Regions from separate parts of the Streptomyces sp. NPDC026246 genome, predicted to be linked through region 2. Evidence: riboswitches for the same ligand, from Rfam matches in the RefSeq annotation. Region 2 holds a riboswitch; the other holds the start of a gene.
The links. Region 2 has a riboswitch for cyclic di-AMP ahead of ACZ4M5_RS31200 (transglycosylase SLT domain-containing protein). Riboswitches for the same ligand answer to the same signal wherever they lie in the genome.
Positions count from the first base shown of each region.

Region 1: it holds a riboswitch for cyclic di-AMP, as region 2 does, so the genes downstream of both, ACZ4M5_RS14025 (C40 family peptidase) here and ACZ4M5_RS31200 (transglycosylase SLT domain-containing protein) in region 2, are expected to answer to the same signal.

Region 1 is NZ_JBVHPJ010000004.1:453,587-461,594, reverse strand. It holds gene ACZ4M5_RS14050 (8-amino-7-oxononanoate synthase) at 1-703, shown strand, start outside; gene ACZ4M5_RS14045 (DUF397 domain-containing protein) at 828-1,058, opposite strand; gene ACZ4M5_RS14040 (helix-turn-helix domain-containing protein) at 1,068-1,928, opposite strand; gene ACZ4M5_RS14035 (ATP-binding protein) at 2,142-2,612, shown strand; gene ACZ4M5_RS14030 (DUF6328 family protein) at 2,621-2,932, opposite strand; gene ACZ4M5_RS14025 (C40 family peptidase) at 2,981-3,454, opposite strand; cyclic di-AMP (ydaO/yuaA leader) riboswitch at 3,458-3,657, opposite strand; gene ACZ4M5_RS14020 (ABC transporter permease) at 4,425-5,417, opposite strand; gene ACZ4M5_RS14015 (TetR/AcrR family transcriptional regulator) at 5,556-6,203, shown strand; gene ACZ4M5_RS14010 (urease subunit gamma) at 6,316-6,618, shown strand; gene ACZ4M5_RS14005 (urease subunit beta) at 6,631-6,942, shown strand; gene ACZ4M5_RS14000 (urease subunit alpha) at 6,935-8,008, shown strand, end outside.
Region 2 is NZ_JBVHPJ010000017.1:8,789-16,796, forward strand. It holds gene ACZ4M5_RS31170 (tetratricopeptide repeat protein) at 1-120, opposite strand, end outside; gene ACZ4M5_RS31175 (DUF6668 family protein) at 281-781, shown strand; gene ACZ4M5_RS31180 (amidase) at 778-2,007, shown strand; gene ACZ4M5_RS31185 (flavodoxin family protein) at 2,056-2,637, shown strand; gene ACZ4M5_RS31190 (LolA family protein) at 2,758-3,984, opposite strand; gene ACZ4M5_RS31195 (polyprenyl synthetase family protein) at 4,215-5,225, opposite strand; cyclic di-AMP (ydaO/yuaA leader) riboswitch at 5,731-5,900, shown strand; gene ACZ4M5_RS31200 (transglycosylase SLT domain-containing protein) at 5,904-6,704, shown strand; gene ACZ4M5_RS31205 (HAD family hydrolase) at 6,668-7,516, opposite strand; gene ACZ4M5_RS31210 (GNAT family N-acetyltransferase) at 7,703-8,008, shown strand, end outside.

The DNA.
Region 1 (8,008 bases), on a different contig from region 2:
CGCCGAACCGGAGGCCGTGCGCAAGGCCCTGAGGACACACGACGGACCCGCGATCGCCGTCTCCGACACCGTCTTCTCGGTCGACGGCGACGCCGCCCCGCTCACGGAACTGGCCCGGGTCTGCCGCGAGCACGGCGCCGGACTCGTCGTCGACGACGCCCACGGTCTGGGCGTCCTGGGGGAGGGCGGCCGGGGCGCGCCCCACACGGCGGGCCTCGCGGGCGCCGAGGACGTCGTCACGACGGTCACCCTCTCGAAGTCGCTCGGCAGCCAGGGCGGAGCCGTCCTGGGCCCCGCGCGGGTCGTCGACCATCTCGTCAACGCGGCGCGGACGTTCATCTTCGACACGGGACTGGCCCCCGCCGCGGCCGGGGCGGCCCTGTCGGCGCTTCGGCTGCTGCGCCGCGAGCCCGAACGGGCCGGCCGGGCCCGTGCGGTGGCGGGCGAACTGCACGCACGTCTGAGCGCCGCGGGTCTGGAGGCGGTACGCCCCGACGCCGCGGTGGTCTCGGTGCGGGCGCCCTCGGCCGAGGACGCGGTGCGCTGGGCGGCCGAGTGCCGCGCGGCGGGCCTGGCCGTGGGCTGCTTCCGTCCTCCCTCCGTGCCCGACGGCATCTCCCGGCTCAGGCTGACCGCCCGCGCGGACTTGACCGGTGAACAGATCGAACGCGCTGTACGAGTGATCGGCGAGACGCGGCCATGAGTCGGCGTGACACGGCCGTGCGTCGGCACGATGACGGACTGATCGGACGGGGGACGGGCCTCTTCAGCGGCTGAAGCGGCTCAAGCGGCCGGCGCAGCAACCGGGGCAGCTGATCAGAAGGGCTTCACAGACGGGTCAGACCGGCGGTGAAGTGCGCCCAGCTCCGCGGTGAGAAGAGGAGCGCGGGCCCGTCCGGGGCCTTGGAGTCGCGCACGGCGAGCAGTCCGGCCCAGGGCGGGGCGTCCGGACGCGCGGTCTCGACGCAGTTGTTCGCGCCGGTGCTGTAGCTGCTGCGCAGCCATCGCACACCGTGCAGTGCGCGGCTCGAGGGGACATGACGAGGCAGTGCACGCATGGTGCCTCCTTATGCGCCGGTGGCTGTCCCGGCAATGAAATCCAACGAATCCTCGGGCGAAAGGGCGTGGATCAGAAGGGAGTTGAAGGCCTCCGTGTAGGCCCGGAGGTCTTCTTTCCGTTCGAGGTAGAGGCTACTCGTCAAGTGGTCGAGAACAACCACGTCCAGATCAGAAGTGCTCGAAAATGACAAGATTACGAAAGGTCCGGTCACCCCGATATGCGCACCGGCGGCGAACGGCAGCACCCGAAGCCGTACGTGGGGCAGCCGTGCCGCCTCCACCAGCCGCTCCAGCTGGCGGGCCATGACCCCCGGGCCGCCCACCTCCCGCCGCAGCACCGCCTCGTCGAGGACGGCGCTGAACTCCAGCGGCGGGTCCGCGCGCAGCACGTCCTGACGGGCGAGGCGCACCTCCACGAGGGTGTCGAGCCGGTCCTCCGGTACGTTGCCCACCGCCGCCCTGGTCACCGCACGGGCGTACTCGGGCGTCTGGAGCAGGCCGGGGACGACGGTGGTCTCCAGGGTGCGCATCGCGGTGGCCTGGGACTCCAGGCTGATGAAGTCGCGGTAGGTCGGGGGCAGCACACCGCGGTAGGCGTGCCACCAGTGGTGCCGCCCGCCGCCGTCGTCCGAGCCCGCCAGCACCGTGAGCAGGTCGCGCAGTTGGGAATCGGCCACGCCGTAGGCGTCGAGCAGTAACCGCACGTCGGCCGGTTTCACCCCGCTCGTCCCGGTCTCGATCCGGCTGACCTTCGACTGGTGCCAGCCCACCAGCCGGGCCGCCTCACCACTGGTCAGCCCCGCCGACGTGCGCAGGGCACGCAGTTCGGCACCCAGTTTCCGGCGGCGCACCGCGGGACCGTGCTGCATGCGCTTCTCCCTACTCCTTCCGGACCACCCATATACGGTCTCGCGTCGCAGAGTTCACCGCTTTGGGCGACAGATATATGCATATCTTGGTGGATCGCCGTCCTTCGGAGGTGTTCTGGTGGCACTCTGGCGACGAAGCACCAGTCCGGGACCGTACTCGAACCATCCGCGTGATGTCGGACTGCGGTCCCGTGGGAAAGGGACGGCGTCGCCATGGCAGACCATCTGGAAGCATCCGTCACTCTGCCGAGCGATCCCGCCTCGGTCCCCGCGGCGCGCGCCTACGTGGTGGGCACGCTGGCGGAGTGGGGCCTGCCGGCGGACACGGAGGTGTCCGACACCGTCCGGCTGATCATCTCCGAACTGGCCACCAACGCCGTCCAGCACACCTTCGGCCAGTCGCCCACGTTCACGGTGGACGTCGAGCTCGACCGTGACGAGCACCTGCGCATCGGCGTCACGGACAGCCACCCGCGTTTCCCCAGGCGTCTGCCCGCCGCCGTCCAGCAGGACAACGGCCGCGGCCTGGTCATCATCCGGTGGCTGACCGCGGAATGCGGCGGCAAGCTGCGCATCCGGCCGACGCGTGAGGGCGGCAAGACGATCACGATCGAACTGCCCTGGATCATCCCGGCCCAGCCGGTGCCGTCCGGGGGACCACGGGAACCCCAGGACTCCGACTGAGGCGCCTCTCACCTCTTCCGGCCCCGCGACCCCGTCCGTTCAACGGCGCCTGGCAGCCCCCACAGGCCGGCGCAGACCGCCGGCAGCAGCGTGACGACGAACGTGACGCGCGGGACCGGGTCCAGGTCCTCGAAGCGCGCGGTGAAGGCCGGCGACAGCGGACAGGCGGACAGGATCTGCACGCCCGTCCGGGTGACGCGCAGCTGCTGGAGCAGCTCGGCGACGTCGTCGTCCGCGCGTTGCAGCGGGGTCTCGTTGCGGGCGGCGCAGGGGCGGTGCCCGGCCATGCCCGCACGGGTGACCGTACGAGCCGCCTTCACGCTCTCGGCGTGCGGCGGCGCGTCAGGACGCCGCCGCACGCCGGGCGATCACTTCACGCGCCCGTACCAGACGCTCTTGGTCCAGATCTTCTGCAGTCGCACCACGTCACCGGTCTTGGGGGAGTGCCACAGCTTGTTCTTACCCGCGTAGATACCGACGTGGTACACGTTCTTGCCCGAGTGGAAGAAGACCAGGTCCCCGGCCTTGCGGCTCTTGGCGGAGATGTGGCGCGTCTTGTTGTACTGCTGGGCGGCCGTGCGGGGCAGCTTCTTGCCCGCCTTCTTGAACGAGTACAGCGTCAGCCCGGAGCAGTCGAACCGGTGCGGACCGGTGGCCCCGTACTTGTACGGCGATCCCTTCTTCGACGCCGCGATCTGGAGTGCCTTGGTCGCCGTGGTGGCTGCCGCGGCCTCGGACGAGAAGCCGGGCGCCACTATCGAGCCGCCGACGGCGGCGATGGTGAGGGCCGAGGCCGTACCGGCACGGGCCATGAGCGACGGGACACGATTGAGCGCAGTCATGCGCAACCCTTCGTCAGCCGCCTGTGAAGGATGACCTGTCGGATTCGGGCTGGCGAAGTTGCCCGGCCGCTGACGCGGCTTCACCCCAAGGGCTGCTCGGACCCGATCATGGCGTGACCGTCCCGGCGACCCGTCGTGCTTGGGTCCTCCACTCCTGCCGATCCACTCCTGTCGACCGGTCATCCGGGCGGCGGCAGGACTCGGCGTCCGCCCGGATCGCCCCGCCGCTGCGGCGGGGGCTTGTCGTCAGTCAGGGATCTTGACTCATGGCTGTCCCGAAATCCCAACGGAACCGAGGATTTGTGTTGTTACTCACCACTCACCCGTTCGGGTGGACACGTCTGTGTTCGAGCCGCCGTCCACCCCGCCGTGGACGGTCCGACCAGGGATGGAATGTCCAATTCCGCCCACCGGTCAGGCCCATGGCGCAACTTCAGCCACGCGAAAGCCGGACGCGTGTCTACTCCGAACAGGGGTACGCCATTTGGTCGGTTTCGACTCGGAGCCGGACGCTCCGCCGACCGGCGCGCTCGCGGCTGCAGACCCGCCTCAACTGGCGGACCCCGGCGTAAGGGTGACGCGGGCGGTGCGTCGCTCGCGGCCCGGCACGCCGCCGGAGCGCGGGCCGGCGTGGCGGCGTGCAGTTCCGTCTCCGCCCGTTGGTGCATCAGGGTGAGCGCGACGCGCCGGATTGATCCGTCCGAGGAGGCTCGGCCGGGCCGGCTGACGGAGCGCCAGGGCGGTGGGCAGCGCGGCGCGCTGGAAGGTCGGGGCTGTCGGTCGCGGGCGCCCGGGCGAGTGCCGTCGTCCCCCGGCACGGCAAGTCCATCGCCGCCCCCCGGGGTCTCACTGCCCCACAGGGCCGGGAGCCGGGCTCCGCAGGAACGACGGGACCGTGCACCCCCGTCCGCTACAGCGGGAGTGCACGGTCGTTCGCGTGCCGTCGCCCGGCAACGGCCGTCGCGTACGGTCAGCCGACCGTCGCGAGGTCTCGCGGTTCCTCGGCGACGGCGCCGCTCTTCTTGCGGGCGCGCAGGGTGTTGCCGAGCAGTACGGCCCCCAGTCCCAGCGCCGCCCACCAGGCCAGGGTGAGCGCCGGCCCGGTCGCCGCGGCACCGTCGAAGTAGGACACCGAGCGCAGCAGCGACGTGCCCGCGCCGGGCGGCAGCCACTGGCCGATCGCCCCGGCCGGCTCCGGGAGCATCTGCGGGGCCGAGGTGGCTCCGGAGAAGGGGTTGCCCAGCAGCATCACCAGGGCCGCCCCGATGCCCGTGCCGGCGGGGCCGATCAGGGCGGCGAGACCCGCGACGGCCGCGCCGACGGCCAGGGTGGACAGACCGAGCGCCGAGGCCTCCACCCACCAGTCGCCCGCGAGGGCTCCGAGCCAGCTGTGCGCGATCCCGGCGGCGACCGCGCCCACCAGGGCGGACGCGGCGAGCAGTGCCGTCACGGCACGGATGCCGCGCAGTCCCAGCAGAGTGACCACCGCTCCGGCCGCGATCCCGGCCAGGGCGAGCGGCAGCACGGCGGCGTTCAGCACGACGCCGCGGGGATCGCTCGCCGGAGTGGGCACCACGTCGACCGTCCGCACGGGGGTGCCCTCGGCGGAGGGCTGCCGGGCCACGGCCTGCTGCAGGAACTGGGCGACGGCCGGCCCGGCCGCGGACGCCGTGAGCAGTTCGGGTCCCCGGGGCGTCACCACGATCGCGCCGTAGACGCTCCGGTCCTCGATGGCGTCGCGGGCGGCGGCCTCGTCGGCGTAGCGGTGGATCTCGAAGGCGCCCTCGTGCTGCTGGAGCTGCCGCTCGGCCTGGGCCGCGGCGGCGGGCGGCCCGGCGACCCCCAGCGGCAGGTCACGGGGGGCCGTGCGGGAGGCCGGCCAGGCGAAGGCCCACAGGGCCAGGGCGGCGAGGACGGGCACGAGGACGACGACCGCGATCAGCGGGCGGGCGCGGGAGGACATGGAGGTCTCCTGAGGGAGAGGACCGCGGGAGCGGAGGGAACGGGAACTCAAAAAGAAGGATCGTTCGTTTTGCTTCCTCCACCGTCCTCCCGGAGTCCGTCCTTGTCAAGAATGAATATTCGTTTTACGTTAGGGGGCATGGCCCGTGTGTCCCAGGAACACCTCGACGCCCGCCGCCGCCAGATCCTCGACGGCGCCGCGCTCTGCTTCGCCCGCAACGGCTTCCACGCCACCTCCATGCAGGACGTGCTGAAGGAGGTCGACCTCTCGGCGGGTGCCGTGTACCGCTACTTCCGCGGCAAGGAGGAGCTGATCGGCGCGATCGTGACCGAGGTCCTCGGCTCGGTACGGGAGGCCTTCGAGGAGGCGGCCCGTCAGACCCCGCCCCCACCGCCCGACGAACTCGTCGCCTCCGTGCTCGGCAGGACGCTCGGCGCCCGCGAGTCCCTCGTCGTCGACGGCAGGCCCGCCTTCCCCCGGCTCGTGATCCAGGTGTGGACGGAGACCCTGCGCAACGAGGAGCTCGCGGCCCTGCTCCGGGAGGGCTACGGCTCGGTCCGCGCGTCCTGGGGCAGGATCGTCGAGGCCTACCAGAAGGCCGGGATGATGCGGGCGGACGTCGAACCGGACCACGTGGCCCGCACGATGATCGCCTCCGTGCTCGGCTTCATCGCCCAGCAGTCCCTGTTCGGCCCGGCCCCGGTGGAGATCCTCCGGGACGGGCTGCGGGCGCTGATGAGCATGGAGGCCCGGTCCGCCGCCGCCGACGCGGCGCCACGCGGTTAACGCACTCGAAACGCGGTCCCACTAGCCTGCCGCGCACGCCACCCGGCTCGTCGCCCCGTGGCGGCGGCCACCGGACCCCGCACGGTCCGGAGCGAGGACTGTGAGGTGGGACGTGCAGCTGACCCCGCACGAGCAGGAGCGACTGCTCATCCATGTGGCGGCCGACGTGGCGCAGAAACGCCGGGACCGCGGCCTGCGACTCAACCACCCCGAGGCGGTCGCCCTGATCACGTCGCACCTCCTGGAGGGGGCCCGTGACGGGCGCACCGTCGCGGAGTTGATGTCCTCCGGGCGTCAACTGCTCACCAGGGACGACGTCATGGAAGGCATCGCGGAGATGATCCACGACGTCCAGGTCGAGGCCACCTTCCCCGACGGCACCAAGCTCGTCACCGTCCACGACCCGATCGTCTGACGGGGGGCCGCAGTGATCCCCGGAGAGATCCTGTTCGCCGACGGGCCGATTGTCTGCAACCTCGGCCGCGAGGTCACCCGGCTCACCGTCCTCAACGCCGCCGACCGGCCCGTCCAGGTCGGCTCCCACTACCACTTCGCGGAAGCCAATCCCGGTCTGGAGTTCGACCGTGCCGTGGCGCGCGGCAAGCGGCTGAACGTCGCCGCCGGCACCGCCGTGCGCTTCGAGCCCGGCATCCCCGTCGAGGTCGAACTCGTCCCGCTCGCCGGTGCCCGGATCGTGCCCGGCCTGCGGGGCCGGACGGGAGGTCCCCTCGATGCCTGAGCTCTCGCGTGCCGCCTACGCCGACCTGTTCGGCCCGACGACCGGCGACCGGATCCGCCTGGCGGACACCGACCTGCTGGTGGAGATCGAGGAGGACCGTTCCGGCGGGCCCGGACTCGCGGGGGACGAGGCCGTGTTCGGCGGTGGGAAGGTCATCCGCGAGTCCATGGGCCAGGCCCGGGCCACCCGCGCCGAGGGCACGCCGGACACCGTCGTCACCGGCGCGGTGATCGTCGACCACTGGGGGATCGTCAAGGCCGACGTCGGCATCCGCGACGGGAGGATCACCGGCATCGGCAAGGCCGGCAACCCCGACACCATGGACGGGATCCACCCCGAGCTGGTCATCGGCCCGGAGACCGAGATCATCGCCGGCAACGGACGCATCCTCACCGCCGGTGCCATCGACGCCCACGTCCACTTCATCTGCCCGCAGATCGCCGACGAGGCCCTCGCGTCGGGCGTCACGACCCTCGTCGGCGGCGGCACCGGCCCGGCCGAGGGCTCCAAGGCCACCACCGTCACACCCGGCCCCTGGCACCTGGCGCGGATGCTGGAGGCGATGGAGGGCCACCCGCTCAACATCGGCCTGCTCGGCAAGGGCAACACCGTCTCCCACGAGGCGATGCTGTCGCAGATCCGGGGCGGCGCGCTCGGCCTGAAACTCCACGAGGACTGGGGTTCCACCCCGGCCGTCATCGACGCGGCGCTGACCGTCGCCGAGCGCACCGGCATCCAGGTCGCCATCCACACGGACACCCTCAACGAGGCCGGCTTCGTCGGCGACACGCTCGCCGCGATCGCCGGGCGCGGCATCCACGCCTACCACACCGAAGGCGCCGGGGGCGGGCACGCGCCGGACATCATGACCGTGGTGTCCGAGCCGCACGTGCTGCCCAGTTCCACCAACCCGACGCGGCCGTTCACCGTGAACACCGCCGAGGAACACCTCGACATGCTGATGGTGTGCCACCACCTCAACCCGGCCGTGCCGGAGGACCTGGCCTTCGCCGAGTCGCGCATTCGGCCGTCCACCATCGGGGCCGAGGACGTGCTGCACGACCTC
Region 2 (8,008 bases):
CGGACCCGCCGGGGAGCCCGTCCCCGCCCGGGGGACGTGGACCTCGATCGGCGTCGCCGGGGTCGCCGCGCGCACGGCCTGCTTGTGTTCCCGCTTCTTCTCGCGGCTGAGTCGAGACATCGTCCCCTCACTCGGCGTCGTACACCTACTGTCGAGTGTGTCCGCTCGCCCACGCTTCTCACGTCACCGCGGTGTCACAGGCTCGTCCCAAGGACAACGCCTGCCGGAGGGGATCGTTCCGCAGGGTGCGGGCACCGAACACACGAGGGAGGAGAGGGGCATGCCCACAGGGCGACAGGGGCCGGAGATCTGGTTGCGCGGCCCGGTGACCGCGACCGGGCCGGGAGCGCCGCAGCCTCCGCACGACCGCGCGGCGCCGCGGAGCTTCTCCTGGGTCGGCACGCACGGCGGGGCGGGCGTCTCCACCCTCGCCGCGGTCTACGGCGGCCACGACAGCGGCCGCTCCTGGCCCGGGGCGGGCGCCCCGCGCTCGGTGCTGCTGGTCGCCCGGACGCACGCGGCCGGTCTGGGCTCGGCCGCCGCGGCGGTGGAGGCCTTCCGGCGCGGGCAGGCCCCGCCGGGTCTCGACCTCGACGCCGTCGTGCTCGTGGCGGACGCCCCGGGCCGGCTGCCGCGCCCGCTCGCCCAGCGCGTCAGATCCCTGGAGTCGGTGATCGACGTGTACCGCGTGCCGTGGGTGACGGCCTGGCGGCTCGGCGAACCCGGCGGGCCGCCCCGCGAGACACAGGCCCTGGCCCGCCTCACCGGAGCGGTGCGCTGACGGCCGTTCCCCCGTCCGCCACCGGGATCGCGGCGGCCGTACGCTCCCGGCGCCTGCGCGCCACCGGCGTGGCCGCGGCGGCACTGCGCCGGATCGAGCGGGCCGACCCGGACCTGTGCGCGTTCCTGGAGGTGTGGCACGAGGAGGCACTGCGCCGGGCGGCGGAGGTGGACGCGCTGCTGGACGGGGGCGGCGTCTCGGGCGAACCGCCCCTCCCACTCGCCGGTGTCCCTGTCGCCGTGAAGGGCCGTCACGGGCTGCGCTCCGCGAAGGCGCTGGTCGAGGCCGGGTGCGTGGTCGTGGGGGCGACCTCCGTGCCCGGGCCGGGGACGCCGTGGCAGACCTGGGGGCTCGGGGCCCGGGGTCGGACGGTGAATCCGTGGCGCGCGGACCGGACGCCGGGAGGTTCCTCGGCCGGGGCCGCCGCGGCGGTGGCGGCCGGTCTGGTGCCGCTGGCGACCGGCGCGGACGGGGCCGGGTCGGTGCGGATCCCGGCGGCGTGGTGCGGGGTCCTCGGGCTGAAGGCGACGAACGGACGGCTGCCCTCCACCGACCGTACGGGCCTCGCCGCCCCCGGCGTGCTCGCCCGTTCGGCGCGGGACGCGCAGCTGTGGTGGCGAGTGGTGTCGGGGGAGCCGCCGCCGCCCGCGGTGGCGCTGCCCGTCACCGCCGTCTGGTCCCCCGGCCTGGGCTTCGCCGCGCCCGACCCGGAGCCGGTGGCACTCGCCCGGGCGGCGGTGGAGCGGCTCGTGGCGGCCGGGGTGGTCCGGCTCGTACGGCCGCGGGTGCCGGTGGAGCTCGCCGACCCGGGGCCGGCGTGGCTCGCGCTGCGGGCGGCCGGGACCGGGCGGCCGGCGGGTGGTCCGGGTCCCGGGGCGGACGGGGCCCACCGTGTGCGGGCCCGGAACGACCGGCGGCTGGCGGGGCTGTTCGGCGAAGCGCAGCTGCTGCTCACCCCCACCGCCCCGACGGCACCGCACGGCCACGAGGGACCCGGGGACCGCTACTCCACCTCCCTCACCTGGGCGTTCAACCTCAGCGGGCATCCGGCGCTGAGCCTGCCCGCCGGGTTCGGCGGCGACGGCTGCCCGGCCGGGCTGCAGCTGGTGGCACCGCACGGGCGGGAGGCGTTGCTGCTGGCCGTGGCGCGGGAGGCGCAGGCCCGGGCCGGTCACCGACCCGGCCCCGGACGAGACCCTGGCGGATTTACTTGCGCACGCATATGATGCAAGCGCCTGTAATTGACCTACGCCCATCATTCAGGGGGAACAGCCATGACCCGCCGCTTCCTTTTCGTCCTGGGCAGCGCCCGCTCCGACGGGAACTCCGCGTTGCTGGCCCGCCGGGCCGCCGAGCAGCTGCCGGCCGACGCCGAACAGCAGTGGCTCGACCTGACCGCCCATCCGGTGCCGGACTTCGAGGACCTGCGGCACGACAGCGACCACGTCCGGCCGACCGAGGGCAATGTGGCGCTGCTGCTCGACGCCACGCTCGGCGCGACCGACATCGTGATCGTCTCGCCCCTGTACTGGTACTCGGTCTCGGCGCAGACCAAGCGCTACCTGGACTACTGGTCCGGCTGGCTGCGCACGCCCGGCCTGGACTTCAGGGAGACCCTGGCCGGACGGACGCTCTGGGGCGTCACCGCCCTCGCGCACGAGGAGCAGGTGGTGGCCGACCCGCTGATCGGGACGCTGCACAACTCGGCCGCGTACATGGGGATGCGGTTCGGCGGGGTGCTGCTCGGCAACGGCAGCAAGCCCGGTGATGTGCTGGCCGACACCGAGGCGCTGGCCCGGGCCAAGACGTTCTTCGCCCAGGAGGCTCCGCTCGCGCGGTTCCTGTACGAGACGTGAGCGCCGGGTGCGCGGCCGGGGGACACGGAAGCCGGGGACGGTGCGCGCCGGGACGCTCACGTCCCGGCGCCTGCGACGTCCCCGGCCTCGTGCTCCCGGTCTCCCGGCGCGCGTGGCGGGTCACTTCCCCGCGTCGGCCGCCTTCACGAGCGCGTCCTTGGTGACCGCGCCGACGTAGACCTGGCCGTCGTCGGTGACGAGGGCGTTGACCAGGCGGGTCGAGAAGACCGTGCCCGAGCCGAACGCGCCGGTGACCTTGTCGCCGAGCGAGTCGACGAAGCCGCCGAGGTCGCCGCCGGCCGCGCCGGAGGGCACACCCTCGCCGCCGGTGCCGAAGGTGGCGATGGCGTTCCAGCCCTCGCCGATGGTCTTCATGCCGCCGGGACCCTCGCCGAGGTCCTTCCCGGACTCCGGGGCGTGTCCGCCCTTGCGGGCGTGCTCCTCGACGCCCTGGCCGAACTCCTTGCCGGCGTCCTTCTCCTCGGTGACCTTCGCGCCCTTGGGCGGGGTGAAGTCGAAGGTGGAGGCGGCCGGCCGGGAGAAGTCGACCTTGGTGAAGCCGGCGTCCACGACGGCCGAACCGCCGCTCGCGGGAACCAGCGTGAACTTCAGCGGCATGCCGGTCTTCGCGTCCACCGCCACGGTGACGGCTCCGACCGTCGAACCGGACTGCTTCGGCTCGACGACCAGCTTGTAGGCGTCGCGGCCGGCGACCCGGGCGGTGCCGTCCACCGTGACGGAGGTGGTGTCGTCGACGGCCTTCAGCACCTCCTCGGCGAAGTCCTTGGGCGTGGCGGGCGGCTGCTCCTTCTCCGCCTTCGGGCTCTGCGGGCCGGTGCCGTGGTAGACCTCGCCGGACTTGCCGTCGTAGGCCCAGACGTCCTTGCCGTTGTGGATGACGCTGTACTCGGCCGCGTTCTCCACCAGGGACAGCTTCTGCCGGTCCGGACCGTCGGCGGCGACGCGCAGGGTGTGCGTGCCGGAGGCCAGTTCGGTGAGCTTGGCGGTCGGGTCGGCGGAGGAACCGTCGCCGCCGCCCGCGGCGCCGGAGAGCAGACCGGACTCCAGGCCGCCGAGGTTCGGCAGACCGAGGTCCGTGGTGATCTTCACCGTGCCGGACAGCTGCTCGACGTCCGACTTCGCGATCTTCTCGACGAGCTGCTGGGCGGTGATGTCCGGCAGGTCGGGGTCGCCGGAGTCGGCGAGCGCCGGGACCAGGCCGATCGTCGCGGCCGCCACCCCGATCACCGTGACCGGGACGACGTAGCGAGCGGCCTTGCGCCGCCGGGACTGCCGCTCGTCGGCCTCCCCGCCGGTCGTGCTGTCGTCGGATGCGTACGGTGCCATGTGTGCCCTACCTCCGTGGTCGGCGGCGGCCGTCCGTGTCGTCCACGCACTCGTCCGTGAGCCGCCATTCTCACCCGAACAGGTGAGGAGTGGTGTCTTCCGTGGTTTCCATCTGACCAAATCGGCCGGGCGGATACGTCAGACCGCGGGCTCAACTCCGCGTACTGCTGGGGTATGACACGCGGGGGCGGCTTCTCCCCCGACCCGTAGGGGTCCGGGGAGGGGCGGGGTCAGCCGGCGCGGTGCACCACGGCGTCGCACAGCTCCAGCAGCGCCGTCTTCGCGGCGCAGTCGCGCAGCGGTGCCAGTGCCGAGCGGGCGTCCTGGGCGTAGCGGACGGTGTCCTGGCGGGCCTGCTCCAGCGCCGGGTGGGCGCGCAGCCGCCGCAGGGCCTCGGCGTGCCGGGCGTCGTCGGTGAGGTCGGAGTCGAGCAGCTCGCACAGGGCGACGTCCTCGGCGAGGCCGAGCCGGGCGGCCCGCTCGCGCAGCCGGAGCACCGGCAGGGTGGGGATGCCCTCGCGCAGGTCGGTGCCGGGGGTCTTGCCGGACTCGTGGGAGTCGGAGGCGATGTCCAGGACGTCGTCCGCGAGCTGGAAGGCGACGCCGAGCCGCTCGCCGTACTGGGTGAGCACGTGCACGACCGTCTCGTCGGCGCCGGACATCATCGCGCCGAAGCGGCAGGACACGGCGACCAGCGAGCCGGTCTTGCCGCCCAGCACGTCGAGGTAGTGCTCGACGGGGTCGCGGCCGTCCTGCGGTCCGGCGGTCTCCAGGATCTGCCCGGTCACCAGCCGTTCGAACGCCTCGGCCTGCACCCGCACGGCCTCCGGGCCGAGGTCGGCCAGGATGTGCGAGGCGCGGGCGAAGAGGAAGTCGCCGGTGAGGACCGCGACGGAGTTGCCCCAGCGGGTGTTCGCGCTCTCCACGCCGCGGCGCACGGCGGCCTCGTCCATCACGTCGTCGTGGTACAGCGTGGCGAGGTGGGTGAGTTCCACGACGACGGCCGAGGGCACGATGCCCGGCGCGTACCGGTCGCCGAACTGGGCGGCGAGCATCACCAGCAGCGGCCTGAACCGCTTGCCGCCGGCGCGCACCAGGTGCTGGGCGGCCTCCGTGATGAAGGGCACCTCGCTCTTGGTGGCCTCGAGCAAGCCTTCCTCGACAGCCGTCAGTCCGGCCTGGACGTCGGCTTCCAGAGCCTGGTCCCGCACGCTCAGCCCGAACGGCCCGACGTCGGTCACGAGGGGTCTCCTGTCTGCTGGTGTCTGGCGGTGCTACGCGCATTGTCGATAGGTCGCTGCCCTCACTCGAGTCAGCGTATCCGGTCACGTTTCGATCACCGCCAGCGCCCATGGTTACAGGCCGGGCGGTATCCGATCAGGACCGCAATGTTTTCGATCAGGTCATAAGAGCAGACATTTATCGACTTACCGGGAGGTAGCACCCTATGCCCGATTTGCCGACATAGGGAAGCGAATCCCAGTTGTGCACATTGCTCTCGGAGTCGTGATCAGTGAGTTGAATCACGCCCACCCTTTCACGACGGCACCCGGAACGCGGCCCCTACACCCTTCCCCCTCAAGCGAGTTGAGCCTTGGCGAAAGCAAAGGATCAAGCTGCCCCATACCGGTCCACCAAGGTCAACAAGCGCCATATGTGACTCCCGTGCTTGTTCCCGACATGTGCTCTCGCATACGTTCCCGCCCTGTCCGGCGGACGCCGAATCCTGCCACCGTCCGGGCACCCATCCACCGATCACTCACGCAGGGCAGGAGCGGGGGACCCAGGTAAGTCGCCGGTCCGCACAGCGGAACGGCTCGGGGTGAAGCCGCGCACGGCACACGGTGCCGTACGCGGCCGGGCACCTCCCGGCCCGAACCCGACAGCTCACCTCGCAGGCGCCGGAGAGGAACATCGCCATGCCCGGACGAGGCACGCACCGTCGCCCCCGTAAGAACCCGATCACCCGTGGTGTCGTCGCAGCCGGCACCGGCGGGGCGGCCCTGGCCCTCCCGCTCCTCGGCGCGGTGAACGCCGTCGCCGCCGAGCCGCAGAGCGCGCCCGCCGCGCACGTCCTGCCGCAGGCCGCCCAGCCCGCGAAGTCGCTCACGTACACCGTGACCAAGGGCGACACGCTCTACCGCATCGCGGACACGTATGACGTCTCGGGCGGCTGGAAGCAGCTGTACAAGGACAACCGCTCCGTCGTCGGCGACAACCCCAAGCTGATCCACCCGGGTCTGAAGCTGAAGGTGAAGGGCGCCGAGGCCGCCGCCCCGGAGAAGAAGGCGACCCAGTCGTCGGCGCCGGCCAAGCCGGCCGCGAAGCCCGCCACCCAGTCGGCCGCGAAGCCCGCCGGCGGTGTCGCCCAGGCCACCCAGGCCGCCACGAAGACCTACGCGGACAACCTGGACGGCTGGATCCGCGAGGCGCTGGACATCATGGCGCAGAAGGGGATCCCGGGCTCCTACGACGGCATCCACCGCAACATCATGCGCGAGTCGTCCGGCAACCCCCTGGCGATCAACAACTGGGACTCGAACGCGGTCGCGGGCACCCCGTCCAAGGGCCTGCTCCAGGTCATCGACCCGACCTTCGCCGCGTACCACGTGGACGGAACCCCCTTCGACCCGTACGACCCGGTCGCCAACATCACGGCGGCCTGCAACTACGCGGCCGACCGCTACGGCTCGATCGACAACGTCAACGGCCCGTACTGAGCCGCCCCGCCCAGCAGTCGCTCGAGGACGACGGCGATGCCGTCGTCCTCGTTCGACGCGGTGACCTCGTCGGCCACCGCCTTCAGCTCGGGATGGGCGTTGGCCATCGCCACCCCGCGGGCGGCCCAGTCGAACATCGGGATGTCGTTGGGCATGTCACCGAAGGCCAGGGTGTCCGCGGGCCGCAGCCCCAGATGCTCGGCGGCCAGCGCCAGCCCCGTCGCCTTGGTCACCCCGCACGGCTGCAACTCCACCGTGCCCGGACCGGACATGGTCACGGTCGCCAGTGAGCCGACCACCGACCGGGCCGTCGCCGCCAGTTCGTCGTCCGACAGGAACGGGTGGCGCAGCAGCACCTTGCTGATCGGCTCCCCCCACAGGTCGTCGCGCCGCTCGACCCGGACGGCCGGCAGGGTCGGGTGCGGCATGAGGTAGCCCGGCTCGATCAGCGTCAGCCCGTCCACGCCGTCCTGGTCGACCGCCGCGTACACCTGCCCCACCTCGGCCTCGATCTTGCCGAGGGCCGTCTCCGCGAGTTCCCGGTCCAGCGTGATGGACCACAGCAGCCGGTCCGCGCCGGCGTCGTACACCTGCGCGCCCTGCCCGCACACCGCGAGCCCCGTGCAGCGCAGGTCGTCCAGGAGCGGCCGCACTCTCGGCGCCGGGCGGCCCGTCACCACGAGGTGCTGGGCACCGGCGTCCGCCACCCGCGCGAGCACGGCGAGGGACCGGTCGGACAGGGTGTCGTCGCCGCGCAGCAACGTCCCGTCCAGATCGGTGGCGATGAGCGAATATGCGAGGGGTGCGGCCATGATCAGAGAATACGGACAGCGGGCCCCTGCGTTTCATCGCGCGACGGACGCCGATTGCCCGGTTGAAGGCCTCTGCACCGATTGGCAACAACATGCTCCGCTACCTACCCGAGGGACCGTCCCGGGCGGTACCTTCCATGTGTCCAGGGGGGACTTGATCGGGGGGTCGGGTTGAGCAGTGGACGCATTCGTGTGGCCGGGCCCGGGGAGCTCGGCGAAGAGGAGCGGGAGTGCTGGCGTGCGCTGCGCGCCGCCTCCCGGGCACCGCGCAACCCCTTCATGGAACCGGAGTTCACCGAGGCCGTCGGCCGGGTGAGGCCGCAGGCCCGCGTCGCCGTGGTGCGTGAAGGGGCGGAGCCGGCCGGCTTCCTGCCGTACGAGCGGGGCCCGTTGGGGCAGGGCCGGGCCATCGGGCTCGGTGTCTCCGACGCCCAGGGCGCCGTCCTGCGGCCGGGTCTGGCACTGGAGACGGGCGAACTGCTGCGGGCCTGC